Regions from separate parts of the Micromonospora sp. DT41 genome, predicted to be linked through region 3. Evidence: predicted binding sites of a transcription regulator. Region 3 holds the regulator's gene; each other region holds the start of a gene.
The links. The regulator HrcA, encoded in region 3, represses chaperone genes, less so after heat shock. The targets are predictions, from matches to a motif close to GGTTNGCACNCTCNNNNNGAGNGTGCNAACC.
Positions count from the first base shown of each region.

Region 1: the regulator HrcA is predicted to act here: its motif matches at 2,343-2,373, upstream of groES (co-chaperone GroES).
Region 2: the regulator HrcA is predicted to act here: its motif matches at 1,583-1,613, upstream of groL (chaperonin GroEL).

Region 1 covers NZ_JBNCKU010000007.1:110,709-115,526, reverse strand. The annotation lists gene ACLQ23_RS15495 (molybdopterin-dependent oxidoreductase) at 1-59, opposite strand, end outside; gene groL (chaperonin GroEL) at 184-1,824, opposite strand; gene groES (co-chaperone GroES) at 1,895-2,209, opposite strand; gene ACLQ23_RS15480 (THUMP-like domain-containing protein) at 2,511-3,707, shown strand; gene ybaK (Cys-tRNA(Pro) deacylase) at 3,718-4,197, shown strand; gene ACLQ23_RS15470 (sugar ABC transporter substrate-binding protein) at 4,376-4,818, shown strand, end outside.
Region 2 covers NZ_JBNCKU010000003.1:256,060-260,877, forward strand. The annotation lists gene ACLQ23_RS07540 (cold-shock protein) at 1-135, shown strand, start outside; gene ACLQ23_RS07545 (hypothetical protein) at 264-1,535, shown strand; gene groL (chaperonin GroEL) at 1,808-3,430, shown strand; gene ACLQ23_RS07555 (hypothetical protein) at 3,505-3,747, opposite strand; gene ACLQ23_RS07560 (GNAT family N-acetyltransferase) at 3,835-4,773, opposite strand.
Region 3 covers NZ_JBNCKU010000019.1:45,127-49,944, forward strand. The annotation lists gene dnaJ (molecular chaperone DnaJ) at 1-932, opposite strand, end outside; gene hrcA (heat-inducible transcriptional repressor HrcA) at 1,006-2,028, opposite strand; gene ACLQ23_RS27180 (DUF4870 domain-containing protein) at 2,242-2,916, shown strand; gene hemW (radical SAM family heme chaperone HemW) at 2,980-4,203, opposite strand; gene ACLQ23_RS27190 (enoyl-CoA hydratase-related protein) at 4,223-4,818, shown strand, end outside.

The DNA.
Region 1 (4,818 bases), on a different contig from region 3:
GCGACGGCGGCGGCGGTGACTCCGGCCAGCGCGGCGTACCGCCGTGACGTCGTGCTCATCGACCCAGTGTGCGCGGTCGACTCGCCGGGCTGCCAACCGTGGCGGCCCTCGATGGATATCTCGGGAACAAGCCGGGGCACACCGTCGTGGACGGTGTGCCCCGGAAAGGGTGACGCTATCGGGTCAGAAGCCCGGGCCGTGCTGGTGACCGTGGCCGTGGCCGTGCCCACCGGCGGCGGCCGGCTCGGCCTGCTCCGGCTTGTCCACCACGAGGCTCTCCGTGGTGAGCAGCAGGCCGGCGATCGAGGCGGCGTTGGTGACCGCGTTGCGGGTCACCTTCACCGGGTCGATGATGCCGGCCTTGACCAGGTCGCCGTACTCGCCGGTGGCGGCGTCGAGGCCGTGGCCCCACTTCATCTCGGCGACCTTCTGGGTCACGACGTAGCCGTCGTGGCCGGCGTTCTGAGCGATCCAGCGCAGCGGCTCGACGAGCGCCTTGCGCACGATCGAGACGCCGACCTTCTCGTCACCGGTGAAGCCCAGGTCGTCGTCGAGCACCGGGAGGATCTGCACCAGGGCGGCGCCGCCGCCGGGCACGGTGCCCTCCTCGACCGCAGCCTTGGTCGCCGCGATGGCGTCCTCGATGCGGTGCTTGCGCTCCTTCATCTCGACCTCGGTCGCCGCGCCCACCTTGATCACGGCCACGCCGCCGGAGAGCTTCGCGAGCCGCTCGGCCAGCTTCTCCCGGTCCCAGTCGGAGTCGGAGGCCTCGATCTCCTTGCGGATCTGGGACACCCGGTCCTCGACGTCGGCCTTCTGGCCGCCGCCGTCGACGATCGTGGTGTTCTCCTTGTCGACCACCACGCGCCGAGCGGTGCCCAGCACCTCAAGGCCAACCTGGTCGATCTTGTAGCCCAGCTCCGGGGCGACCAGTTCGGCGCCGGTGGAGATGGCGATGTCCTGGAGCAGCGCCTTGCGCCGGTCACCGAAGCCCGGGGCCTTCACAGCGCAGACCTTGAGGGTCTTGCGCAGCGAGTTGACCACGAGGGTGGAGAGCGCCTGGCCCTCCACGTCCTCGGCGATGATCAGCAGCGGCTTGCTGTTCTGGAGGACCTTCTCCAGCAGCGGCAGCAGCTCCTCGATCGCGGAGATCTTCTGCGTGGTGACCAGGATGTAGGCGTCCTCGAGGACGGACTCCTGGCCCTCCAGGTCGGTGACGAAGTTGGGCGAGATGAAGCCCTTGTCGAACTGGAGACCCTCGGTCACCTCCAGCTCGGTGGTGAGCATCGAGCCCTCTTCGACGGTGATGACGCCGTCGCGGCCGACCCGCTCCATCGCCTCGGCGATGAGCTCGCCGATCGTGGAGTCCTGCGCGGAGATCGTGGCGACGTTCGCGATCGCCTTCTGGTCGGCGACCTCGACGGCACGGCCGAGCAGCGCCTCGGAGATCTTGGTGGCCGCCGCGTCGACGCCCCGCTTGAGGCCGGCCGGGTTGGTGCCGGCGGTCACGTTGCGCAGGCCCTCACGGACCATCGCCTGCGCCAGCACGGTCGCGGTGGTGGTCCCGTCGCCGGCGACGTCGTTGGTCTTGGTCGCCACCTCCTTGACCAGCTGCGCGCCGAGGTTCTCGTAGGGGTTGGTGAGCTCGATCTCCTTGGCGATGGTCACACCATCGTTGGTGATCGTCGGCGCACCAAATTTCTTGTCCAGGACGACGTTGCGCCCGCGCGGGCCGAGGGTGACCTTGACCGCGTCAGCGAGGGCGTTGACACCGTGCTCCAGCAGGTGTCGGGCGTCGTCCGAGAAGCTCAGGATCTTCGCCATGAATGTCCCTTCGAAGCGACGTTGCCCCGGCCCGGCGAGCCGGACCGGGGCAACGACACTGATCGGTTGCTTACTTCTCGATGACCGCGAGGACGTCGCGGGCGGAGAGCACCAGGTACTCTTCGCCGGCGTACTTGACCTCGGTGCCGCCGTACTTCGAGTAGAGGACGGTGTCGCCGACCTGCACGTCAACCGGAACCCGGTTGCCGTTGTCGTCGACGCGCCCCGGGCCCACAGCGAGGACGGTGCCCTCCTGCGGCTTCTCCTTGGCGGTGTCGGGGATCACGATGCCCGACGCCGTGGTGGTCTCAGCCTCGTTCGCCTGGACCACGATGCGGTCCTCGAGCGGCTTGATCGCAACCTTGGTCGCGGTAGTCACGGGCATACCCTCCTGGGGTACTGGATTCGTTACCGGTCGGCGGGGCCGACCAGCGTCATTTGCCACATGCCACCGGGCGGGGCCGTCGTCGCGGGTGCCGGTCCGCCTGGCGTTGCGCACCCGGGTCGCGAGACCCGGAAGCTGGCACCCTCGGGGTGAGAGTGCTAATCGCAGGTTATTCCGTGGCTGGCACTCCGTCAAGGAGAGTGCCAACGCGCGGCCTGTCGTGTCGCCACAATCTCGGCGAGCCGACGTCGGTAATCAACCCGGACCGGCCGCCCCTGCCGCTGGTCGGGACAATGCTCGGGTGGATCTCGATCAGCTGGCCGCGCTGCGTACCCCCGAGGGGTCGGCCGCGCTCGCGGCGGCGGCCGGGCTGGCCGGCGGCGACCCGCTGGCGGCGGCGTCGGCCCTACGATCGGCAGGGGTGCCACCCGCGCTCGCCGCGGCGGCGCTCACCCAGGCGGAGCTGCGCCACCGGGCGGTCGGCAAGTTCGGCCCGGCCGCCGCCGGGATGTTCCTCACCCGCGCCGGGCTGGAGCAGGCCACCCGCCGGGTCGTCGCGGACCGCCGCGCCGAACGGCTGCACGCGGCCGGCGTCCGCGCGCTTGCCGACCTGGGCTGCGGCCTCGGCGCCGACGCGCTCGCCGCCGCCCGCGCCGGCATCCGGGTGTACGGGGTGGAAGCCGACCCGGTGACCGCCGAGATGGCAGCCGCCAACGCCGCAGCGGCAGGGCTGGCCGAGCGCTTCACGGTCGAGTGCGGCGACGCCACAGCATTCGACGTCTCCCGGGTCGACGGCGTCTTCTGCGACCCGGCCCGACGTCGGGCCGGCACCGGCCGGCGGATCTTCGACCCGCGCGCCTACTCACCACCGTGGGACTTCGTGACAGGGCTTGCCGAACGGGTGCCCCGCACTGTGGTGAAGGTGGCACCGGGGTTGGACCACGCGCTCATCCCGCCCGGAGCCGAGGCGGAGTGGGTGAGCGTGGACGGTGACCTCGTCGAGGCCGCGCTCTGGTGCGGCGAACTGGCCCGGGAGCCCCGCCGCGCCACAGTCCACCGGCAGGAGGGCGCCGGGTACCGCCGCCACGAACTCACCGGCTCGGGTGCCGTCGAGGCCCCGGTCGGGCCGCCACGCCGCTACCTGTACGACCCGGACGCGGCGGTGGTACGCGCGCACCTCGTCGCCGAGCTGGCCGGTGAGCTGGACGCCACCCTCGGCGATCCGAGCATCGCCTACCTCTACGCCGACCAGCCGACCCGCACCCCGTACGCGCGCTGCCTGGAGGTCACCGACGTGCTGCCGTTCTCGCTCAAGCGCCTGCGGGCACTGCTGCGCGACCGCGGGGTGGGGCGGGTGGAGATCCTCAAGCGGGGCTCGGCGCTCACCCCGGAGCAGCTCCGCAAGGACCTGCGGCTGGCCGGCGACCAGGCGGCGAGCCTGGTGCTGACCCGGGTCGCCGGGTCGCCGACAGTGCTCGTCTGCCGGCCTGTCGACTAGGTTCTCAGGCGTGGCGGGACAGGGCACTCCGGCGACGGCACTGCTGGTAAAGCATGGCGTCGCGCATCGCATCCATCCGTACCGGGTGTCTCCGGACGCGCCGAACTACGGCGCGCTGGTGGCGGCGGCGCTCGGTGTGGCACCGGAGCGGGTGTTCAAGTCGTTGGTGACCGAGGTCGACGGCGCGCTCACGGTGGCAGTCGTTCCGGTCACCGGAGAACTGGACCTCAAGGCCCTCGCGGCGGCGGCCGGCGGCAAGCGGGCGACGCTCGCCGACCGGGCGGTCGCTGAGCGGGCCACCGGCTACGTACGGGGTGGCATCAGCCCGCTCGGGCAGCGTCGGCGCCTGCCCACAGTGCTTGACGAGTCCGCACTGGACCTGCCGACGATCTACGTCTCCGCTGGTAGGCGCGGTCTGCAACTGGAGCTGGCGGCGGCTGACCTGGTGGCTCTGACCGAGGCCCGCACCGCGGCGTTGCAAGCCCACTGAGGGCTTTCATGACGGTCGACGTCCGGTGGATGAGCGATGAGTAACAGTCGCGTTGCTGAATTGTTATCGCTATCAACAAACTCTGCACCTACGCGGTCTTGTGGACTCGGCGCGCCGCGCAATACGTTGCCGGGCACAACAAACTACACCTCCCCCACCTTCCGAAAGGACCCTGCACATGCGTAAGGGGATCCTCACCATCGCCGCCGTGGGCCTGCTCGCGACCGGCGGCTTGACCGCCTGTGGCGACGACGACTCCGGCGGCCAGGCCAGCTCCGCCAAGACTCCCAAGATCGGCGTGATCCTCCCGGACAGCAAGTCCTCCGTCCGCTGGGAGACCGCGGACCGCAAGTTCCTCAAGGAAGCGTTCGAGGCCGCCGGCGTCCAGTACGACATCCAGAACGCGCAGAACGACAAGTCCGCCTTCCAGACCATCGCCGACCAGATGATCACCAGTGGCGTCACCGTCCTGATGATCGTCAACCTGGACTCCGGCACCGGTAAGGCCGTGCTCGACAAGGCCAAGTCGCAGGGCGTCGCCACCATCGACTACGACCGGCTCACCCTGGGCGGCTCGGCCCAGTACTACGTCAGCTTCGACAACGAGACCGTCGGCAAGCT
Region 2 (4,818 bases), on a different contig from region 3:
CAGGACGTGTTCGTCCACTTCTCCGCGATCGAGATGGACGGCTACAAGGCGCTGGACGACGGTCAGCGGGTGGAGTTCGAGATCGCCCAGGGTCAGAAGGGTCCGCAGGCCGAGCACGTACGCGTCGTCGCCTGAGCGCAGCCCCGCACCCATCCGCCCGGCCGGTAGCCGAATCGTGTCCGGTCGTCGGCGGGTCGGGGCTGCGCCGGCGAAGCCCACCCGGGAAGATCGTGAACCGTTCCAGCCATTGCTGAGGAGGGTTCATGACCGACCAGCCGCCCCCGTCCAACCCGCCGATCGGGCCGGGGGAGCAGGGTCCGTCCGATCCGCTTCCGCCCGGCGCGACGCCCGCGTCCGGCCCGTACCCCGGTCAGCAGCCCGGATGGGACGCCGCCCAGGGTGGCTGGGGCCAGCAGGCAGGTCAACTGCCCGCCGGCCCGCCGCCAGGGTGGGGTGCCCCGCAGGGTGGGTGGGGTCAGCCGGGTGGTCCGCCGCCGGGCTGGGGTGACCCGCAGGCCGGCTGGGGTCAGCAGGCCGGTCCGCCGCCGCAGGGCTGGGGTGACCCGCAGGCCGGTCCGCCCCCGCAGGGCTGGGTCTTCCCGCCCACCGGCGGCTACCCGCCCGGCGCTGGTCCCTACGGCGGTCAGCACTGGTACCCGGGGCCGCAGGTCGGCTGGTACCCGCCCGGCCTCGACCCCAACGACCCGCTTGTCACGCCGCCCGGTGCCGGTTTGCCGGGCTGGCTCGACCGGTTCAACGGCGCACTGCGGCGAGGCTGGCGGCAGTTGGTGCCGATTCTCCTGCTCACCCAGGTGCTGCCCGCGGCCGTCCTGGCGATCATCTCGCTGGCCCTGGACCCGACGGCAAAGTGGGATACGCAGCCCGTCGACCCGGTGGCCGGGCTGCCGGACAACTTCGGTGCCGAGCTGTTGACCTTCGTCGTGGTGCTGATCGTCGGCAGCCTGCTCATCGGTGCGGTGCAGGCCGTCGGGTGGGCCGCAGGCAGTTGGGTGATCACCCAGCAGGCCGCGGGCAGGCCGGCCAGCCTCGACGGGGCGCTGCGGTACGGCGTACGCCGGGCGCTCGGCCTGTGGGGCTGGACGCTGGTGATGGGCCTGCTCGTCGGCGTGGGTATCTGTCTCTGCGTACTGCCGGGCATCTATCTGGCGTTCGCGCTGAGCATGGCCGGCCCGGTCTACCTCTTCGAACGGCACAACCCGATCGGCCGGTCGTTCCGGATGTTCCACGACCGGTTCGGGATGATGCTCGGCCGTGTGGCGCTGGTGGGCGGCGTGGTGCTCGTCATCAGCTTGATCTCCGGCGCCCTGGAGTCGGTGGGCACCGTCCCGTTCGGTACGGATCCGCTCGGCGCGCCGGGCTCCGCTGTGGGCGTGGTGGCCGTGATCGTGGTCACCTCGGTCCTGGCCCTGCCGGCCTACCTCGTCCAGCTGGCCGGCCTGCTGGTCACGTACACCGAGCAGCGGGCCCATGAGGGGCCGGTGAACAGCGCCGGACTGGCTGCGGAACTCGGCTGAGCGGCCCCATCGTGCTTGCACTCGGCAGGTGAGAGTGCTAAAAAAGGCATTGGCACTCGCACACTGTGAGTGCCAATGGTCGGGACGGTGGGGCCAGGTCGCACCGGTGTGGAGACACCGGAGCGGCACATGGCCGGTCGTCGCGGGCTATCCGGCCCGGCCGAAGGACGTCGTCGTCGCCAGGTGGCGACGTCCCAAGGTGCGTACACCAGGCGGCCCATCCGGGGCACACATCTCGGGTGGCCCGTGAGTGTCCAGGAGGACAACGCCGTATGGCCAAGATGATCGCGTTCGACGAAGAGGCTCGCCGCGGCCTCGAGCGAGGCATGAACCAGCTCGCCGACGCCGTGAAGGTGACCCTCGGCCCCAAGGGCCGCAACGTGGTGCTCGAGAAGAAGTGGGGCGCCCCCACCATCACCAACGATGGTGTGAGCATCGCCAAGGAGATCGAGCTCGAGGACCCGTACGAGAAGATCGGCGCCGAGCTGGTCAAGGAGGTCGCCAAGAAGACCGACGACGTTGCCGGTGACGGCACGACGACGGCGACCGTCCTGGCCCAGGCCCTGGTTCGCGAGGGTCTGCGCAACGTGGCCGCTGGCGCCAACCCGATGGCCCTGAAGCGGGGCATCGAGGCTGCTGTCGCGAGCGTCTCGGAGGAGCTGTCCAAGCTCGCCAAGGACGTCGAGACCAAGGAGCAGATCGCCTCCACCGCCTCCATCTCCGCCGGTGACAGCACCGTCGGCGAGATCATCGCCGAGGCGATGGACAAGGTCGGCAAGGAAGGCGTCATCACCGTCGAGGAGAGCAACACCTTCGGGCTGGAGCTTGAGCTCACCGAGGGCATGCGCTTCGACAAGGGCTACATCTCGGCCTACTTCATGACCGACCCGGAGCGCATGGAGGCCGTCTTCGACGACCCCTACCTCCTGATCGTCAACAGCAAGATCTCGTCGGTCAAGGACCTGCTCCCGATCCTGGAGAAGGTCATGCAGTCCGGCAAGCCGCTGCTGATCATCGCCGAGGACATCGAGGGCGAGGCCCTGGCCACCCTGGTCGTCAACAAGGTCCGGGGCACCTTCAAGTCGGTCGCCGTCAAGGCGCCGGGCTTCGGTGACCGCCGCAAGGCCATGCTCGCCGACATCGCCATCCTCACCGGTGGCCAGGTCATCAGCGAGGAGGTCGGCCTCAAGCTGGACGCCGTCGGCCTCGACATGCTGGGCCGCGCCCGCAAGGTCGTGGTGACCAAGGACGAGACCACCATCGTCGACGGTGCCGGTGACGCCGAGCAGATCCAGGGCCGGGTCAACCAGATCCGTGCCGAGATCGACAAGAGCGACTCCGACTACGACCGCGAGAAGCTGCAGGAGCGGCTGGCCAAGCTGGCCGGTGGCGTCGCGGTGATCAAGGTCGGCGCGGCCACCGAGGTCGAGCTCAAGGAGCGCAAGCACCGCATCGAGGACGCCGTTCGCAACGCGAAGGCCGCCGTCGAGGAGGGCATCGTCCCGGGTGGTGGCGTCGCGCTGGTGCAGGCCGGCAAGACCGCCTTCGACAAGCTGGACCTGGTCGGCGACGAGGCGACCGGTGCCAACATCGTCAAGGTCGCGCTGGACGCCCCGCTGCGGCAGATCGCCGTCAACGCCGGCCTTGAGGGCGGCGTCGTGGTGGAGAAGGTCCGTAACCTCGAAGCGGGTCACGGCCTCAACGCCGCCAACGGCGAGTACGTCGACCTGCTGGCCGCGGGCATCATCGACCCGGCCAAGGTGACGCGCTCGGCGCTGCAGAACGCGTCGTCGATCGCCGCGCTGTTCCTCACCACCGAGGCCGTCGTCGCGGACAAGCCGGAGAAGACCCCGGCTGCCCCGGCTGGCCCGGGTGGCGGGGAGATGGACTTCTGAGTCCAGTTCCGACACACCGAACGGGGCGGGCCGCTGATGCGGTCCGCCCCGTTCGTCGTGTGGCCCTTTTGTCGTCAGGTGGGCAGTGGCCGCTGGTTGCGCCGTTTCTTCGCCTGGTCGTACGGCGGAGGCAACTGGATCGGCGCGTCCACCATCTCGTGTGACTCCACCGCCGACGCGTCGTCGGTGGTCATCTCGGCAAGCTGCTCGGCGTCGCCGTAGTCGAGCCTGTCGAACGGCAGTTGGTCGGGCAGTTCGGCGACCGGCTTCCAGGTGATCGGCGGGCCGTCCTCGGTCTGGTCATCATCCGTGGTCATGGCTGCCTCCTCTTACCGAAACGGTAGGGGGCGCCGATCGGCGATGCGGGCGAATCGCGTTATATGGATCTATATCCTGTTCGCCCTTTAACCGACGTCGAGTGTCCGCCGGTACAGGAAGAAGACCCGCTCGATCCGCGCACCAGCGCTGCCCGAGTAGAACGGCACCGGCCCCACCCAGCCGATCTGCGCCCGGTCCAGCCCCGCCGCCCGCTGGTCACGCAGGCAGCGCCGCAGCAGCACCCCGCCGATGCCCGTCCCCGCAGCAACCGGTGCGGTGCCCATCGGCCCGAACCAACTCGGACGGGACGACCCGTACGCGGCGAAACCGAGCACCTCGCCGTCCCGCTCCGCAATGTGGCAACCGGCGCCCTCGCGACCCACCGACCCCGCCAGCTCGCCGTCCCACGTGCCACCGAAGGTGGACCGGGCGAACTCGGTCAGCGTCGGCAGATCCGCAGGCTCCGCCCGGCGTACGGTGACACCCTGCTCGGCAAGCCGCCGCTCCGCCGCCTCGGTGGACCGCAGGGCCGGCGAACCGTCGTACGACAGGTCGGCCGTCATGTTCCAGGCGGTCCGGTCCTGTCGGTAGCCAAGCGCGAGGGCGGCACAGACCGCCGGCGTGTAGCGGACGTCGATGCCCGGCCACGCGTAGTACGGCGGGTTGCCGGCCAGCAGCACCTCGGTCGCGCCGCGTTCGGCCAGCACCCGTTCGGCCCGCCCCAGCAGTGCCCGACCGACACCTTGGCGGCGGTGGTCCGGCAGCACGGCCACCAGGTCGACGTGCCCGACGGTCGGATCGCTCGACGACACCGAGCAGAGCAGCACGCCGACAAGGTCAGCACCCTGGTACGCGCCCAGCCCGACCACCGGCCGCCCGGCGGTGGCGGCCCGGGGCCACAGCACGTCCACGATGGCTGCCGCCTCGGTGGCGTCCTCGGCCAGGTCGAGAGCCTGTGCGCAGAGGCGTACCACGCTGGGCGCCAGGTCGGGGGTCAGCTCGGTGACGACGATCTCGGCGGTCATGGTGGCCGACCCTAGATCACCACGCGTCGTGCCGCGTTCCCGCCC
Region 3 (4,818 bases):
AGCGTGCTGGCCGGCTGGGTGCCGGCCTTGACGTCGACGGTCTCCTCGCTGTCGAGGGTCTTGATGGTGAGGCGGGTGCCCAGCGCCGCGGCGGTCATCGGCACGGTGACCCGGCAGTGCAGGTCGTCACCCTTGCGCGAGTAGACGTCGTGGGGCCTCTCGTGGATCTCGACGTAGAGGTCGCCGGCGGTGCCGCCACCCGGGCCGACCTCCCCCTGCTGGGCGAGGCGGATCCGCATGCCGTCCTCGACGCCGGCCGGGATCTTGACGGTCAGCGAGCGTCGGGTACGCACCCGGCCGTCGCCGGCGCAGGTGGGGCAGGGGTGCGGGATCGTGGTGCCGTAGCCCTGGCAGACGGTGCACGGGCGGGCCGACACCACCTGGCCGAGGAAGGTGCGCTGCACCGACTGCACCTCGCCCCGACCGGCGCACGCCTCACAGGTGGCCAGGTGGGTGCCGGCTGCCGTGCCGGCGCCCGAGCAGGTGGTGCAGAGCACAGCCGTGTCGACGGTGATCGGGGCCTCGACGCCGAACGCCGTCTCGTGCAGGTCCAGTTCGAGTCGCAGGATCGCGTCGGAGCCCGGACGGGTCCGTGGGCGGGGGCCACGGGCGCCGCCCGCCGCGCCGCCGAAGAACGCGTCCATGATGTCCTGGAATCCGACGAACGGGCCGGCCCCGCCCGGGCCGCCCGGACCGCCGGCGCCACCGCCGCCCGGGGCGAGCGGGTCGCCGCCCAGGTCGACGATCTGCCGCTTGCGGTCGTCCGAGAGGACCTCGTACGCGGCGTTGATGTCCTTGAACTTCTCCTGAGCCTCCGGGTCCGGATTGACGTCCGGGTGGAACTGGCGCGCCAACTTGCGGTAGGCGCGCTTGATCTCATCATCGGAGGCTTCCCGGCTGACACCGAGGATGCCGTAGTAGTCCCTGGCCACTGCGTTCCGTGTCCTCATGTTCGTCTCGCGTTGCGCCGACCGGCGGCCGCAGCCGGCCGTCGGCCCTGACTTGTCAGTTCTGGGCCAGCAGCTCGCCCACGTAGCGTGCCACGGCGCGCACCGTGGCGATGGTGCCGGGGTAGTCCATCCGGGTCGGCCCCAGCACCCCGAGGCCGCCGACAATTGTGCTGCCCGGGCCGTATCCGGTGCTCACCACCGAGGCGGCGCGCAGGTTGTCGAACTCGTTCTCGTCGCCGATCAGCACCCGGGTCGTGCTCGGCTCGGTCTCGCCGATGAGCTTGAGCAGCACGACCTCCTCTTCCAGGGCTTCGAGGATCGGCCTCAGTGAGCCCTGGAAGTCGAGCAGGCCGCCCCGGGTGAGGTTTGCGGTGCCGGCCAGCGCGATGCGTTCCTCGTGCCGTTCGACGAGCGTCTCCAGCAGGACGGAGGCGAGTGTGGTCATGGCCGGGCGCAGCGTGGCCGGCACCTCCTCGACCAGCGCCTGCACCAGCGGCGGGGTGTCGGACAGCCGCTCGCCGGCGAGCTTCTCGTTGATCATGCGGCGCAGGTCGGTGACGTCGTCGGCGGGCACCGGGCCGGGCAGCTCCACCAGCCGCTGCTCGACACGGCCGGTGTCGGCGATCATGACAAGCATGAGTCGGGTGGTGGAGATCGGCACCAGTTCCAGGTGCCGCACCGAGGAGCGGGCCAGGCTCGGGTACTGCACGACGGCCACCTGGCGGGTCAGCTGGGCGAGCAGCCGGACTGTGCGGTGCACCACGTCGTCGAGGTCGACAGCACCCACCAGGAACCGCTCGATGGCCCTGCGCTCGGCCGGGCTGAGCGGCTTGACGCGGGACAGCCTGTCGACGAAGAGCCGGTAGCCGCGGTCGGTGGGCACCCGGCCGGCGCTTGTGTGCGGCTGCCGGATGTAGCCCTCTTCCTCCAGCACGGCCATGTCGTTGCGGACCGTGGCCGGGGAGACACCGAGCTGGTGACGCTCGACAAGCGCCTTGCTGCCGACCGGCTCCTGGGTGGAGACGTAGTCCTCGACGATGGCGCGGAGCACGGCGAGCTTCCGGTCGTCCAGACCCATCCTCCGCACCTCCTGTCGCACGTCGGCCACCGACCCGAACGGGGCCGGCGGGCCGCTTGGCACTCGACTGTAACGAGTGCCAGTCTACGTCGGCGCGCCCGCCGACGCGATGATCAAGGTCGCCGCTGTTCGTTCCTCGTTGCCCGTTCAGCCGGGTCGGGCTCGGCGGTGTCGCTCTGGTGTGGCGTTGCCAACCACCCCTACCGTGACACCATGACTGAACCACCTCGCCCACCCGGTGCGGGAGACCCTGGCGGCTACCCGCCGGAGCCGACCTCACCGGCAGGCTCGCCCTACTCGGCCGAGCCACCCACCGCACCACTGTCCGGGGCACCTGGCTCGGGCGGCTATCCCCCGGCCGGCGGGTATCCGCCGCCCACCGGTGACCAACCGCCGTCAGGTGGCTACCCTCCGCCTGGTGGATATCCCCCGCCGGGCGACTACCCCCCAGGTGGCGGCTATCCCCCGCCCGGTGGCTACCCGCCGGGTGGCCCCACTGGCGGCTATCCGACGGGCGGCGCCTACGGCGGCCCCGGCGGCGGCTACGCCAACAACGAGGACAAGACCTGGGCGCTTGTCGCGCACTTCGGCGGCGCCGCCGGCGCGCTGATCAGCTTCGGTCCGCTGGGCTTCGTGGCCCCGCTCATCGCCTACCTGGTCCGCGGCAACCAGTCGCCGACCGTGCGGGCGCAGGCCCTGGCCGCGCTCAACTTCCAGATCCTCTGGTCGATCATCGCGTTCGTGCTGCTCTTCGTGAGCTGGTGCCTGCTCTTCCTGCCCAGCGTCGCGGTAGTGGTGATCCAGATCCTGTTCGGAATCATCGCCGGCATGAAGGCCAACGAGGGCGCGTCCTACCGCTACCCGATGTCGGCCACCTTCATCAAGTGACCCGGGCCGGCCGCTCCCCCGGCCGGTCCGGCGCACGTCGCCGGTCGGGGGCGGCGCGTCGGTTCAGGGCAGCAGGTCGCGGACCACGGCGTCGGCGAGCAACCGGCCGCGCAGGGTGAGCACCGCCCGCCCGGCCGCGTAGTCGTCGGCGGCCAGCAGGCCGTCGGCGAGCGCCCGATCGGCGCCGGCCCGGCCGGCGACGTCAAGCACCGCCAGCGGCAGGCCGCTTGCCAGCCGCAGTCGCAGCATCACGTCCTCCATGTGCGCCTCGTCGGCGGTGAGCACCTCACGGGCCAGACCCGGTGACGCGCCTGCGGCCAGCCGCTGGGCGTACGTCGTGGGGTGCTTCACGTTCCACCAACGCACCCCGCCGACGTGGCTGTGCGCTCCGGGCCCGAGCCCCCACCAGTCCGCGCCGGTCCAGTACAGCAGGTTGTGCCGGCACCGGGCGTCGTCGGTGCGGGCCCAGTTGGACACCTCGTACCAGGACAGGCCGGCCGCGTCGAGGGCTGCCTCCGCTGCCAGGTAGCGGTCCGCGGCCACGTCGTCACTGGGGTACGCCAGCTCGCCGCGTCGCATCCGGGCGGCCAGTCGGGTGCCGTCCTCCACGATCAGGGCGTACGCGCTGACGTGGTCCACCCCGGCGGCCACGACCTGTTCCAGCGAGGCGGCGAAGTCCTCGGCCCGTTCCCCCGGCGTGCCGTAGATCAGGTCCAGGTTGACGTGCTCGAAACCGGCGTCGCGCGCTTCCAGGGCGGCGGCGGTCGCCCTGCCGGCGCTGTGTTTGCGGTCCAGGATCGCCAGCACGCCCGGGGAGGCGGACTGCATGCCCAGCGAGATCCGGGTGTAGCCGGCGTTGCGCAGCAGCTTCAACGATTCCGGGGTGACCGATTCGGGGTTCGCCTCGGTGGTCACCTCGGCGTCGGCGGCCAGCCCCCAGGTGCTGTCGATGCCGTCCAGGATGCGGGCCAGGTCGTCGGCGGGCAGCAGGGTTGGCGTGCCGCCGCCGACGAAGACCGTGTCGACGCGGGGCGGCGGGCTGTCGCCGAGCACCCGGGCGGCGAGCGCCAACTCGGCGAGCACAGTGTCGGCGTACCCCTCACGGCTGGCCCCTCCGCCCAACTCGGCGGCCGTGTACGTGTTGAAGTCGCAGTAGCCGCAGCGACTGGCGCAGAACGGGACGTGCACGTACACGCCGAAACCGCGCGCGCCGACAGCGCTGGTGGCGGTGGCGGGCAGCGATCCGTCGACGGGGACGGTCTCACCATCTGGAAGGACGCCGGGCATGGCCACTAGTGTGCCCGGCATGACCTCTCCCGACGTCCTCGTGCGGGTCGCCACGGCCCATGGGGTGACCACCCTCACCCTCGACAGTCCGCACAACCGCAACGCGCTCTCCACGGCCCTGATGACCCAGTTGCTGACCGGCCTCGCCGACGCGGTCGCCGACGACACGGTTCGGGTGATCGTGCTCGACCACACCGGCCCGGTCTTCTGCTCCGGAGCGGATCTCAAGGAGACCGCCATGGCGTACGCCAGCGGGACGGTGCCTGCGGCGATGCTCGGCGATGTGCTCACCGCCCTGTGGGAGTGCCCGAAGCCGGTGCTGGCTAAGGTCGCCGGGCCGGCCCGGGCGGGCGGGCTGGGTCTGATCGCGGCCGCCGACCTTGCGGTGTGCGCCGAGGAGGCGACGTTCGCCTTCACCGAGGTGCGGATCGGCGTGATCCCTGCGGTGATCTCGGCAACCGTGCTGCCCCGGCTGCACCCGCGTGCCGCCGCCGAGCTGTACCTGACCGGCGACACCTTCGAGGGCCGGCGGGCCGCCGAGATCGGTCTGGTCACGGCCGCCGTGCCGGCCGACGGTCTGGACGCGTCGGTGGCCCGCTACTGCGACTCGCTCGT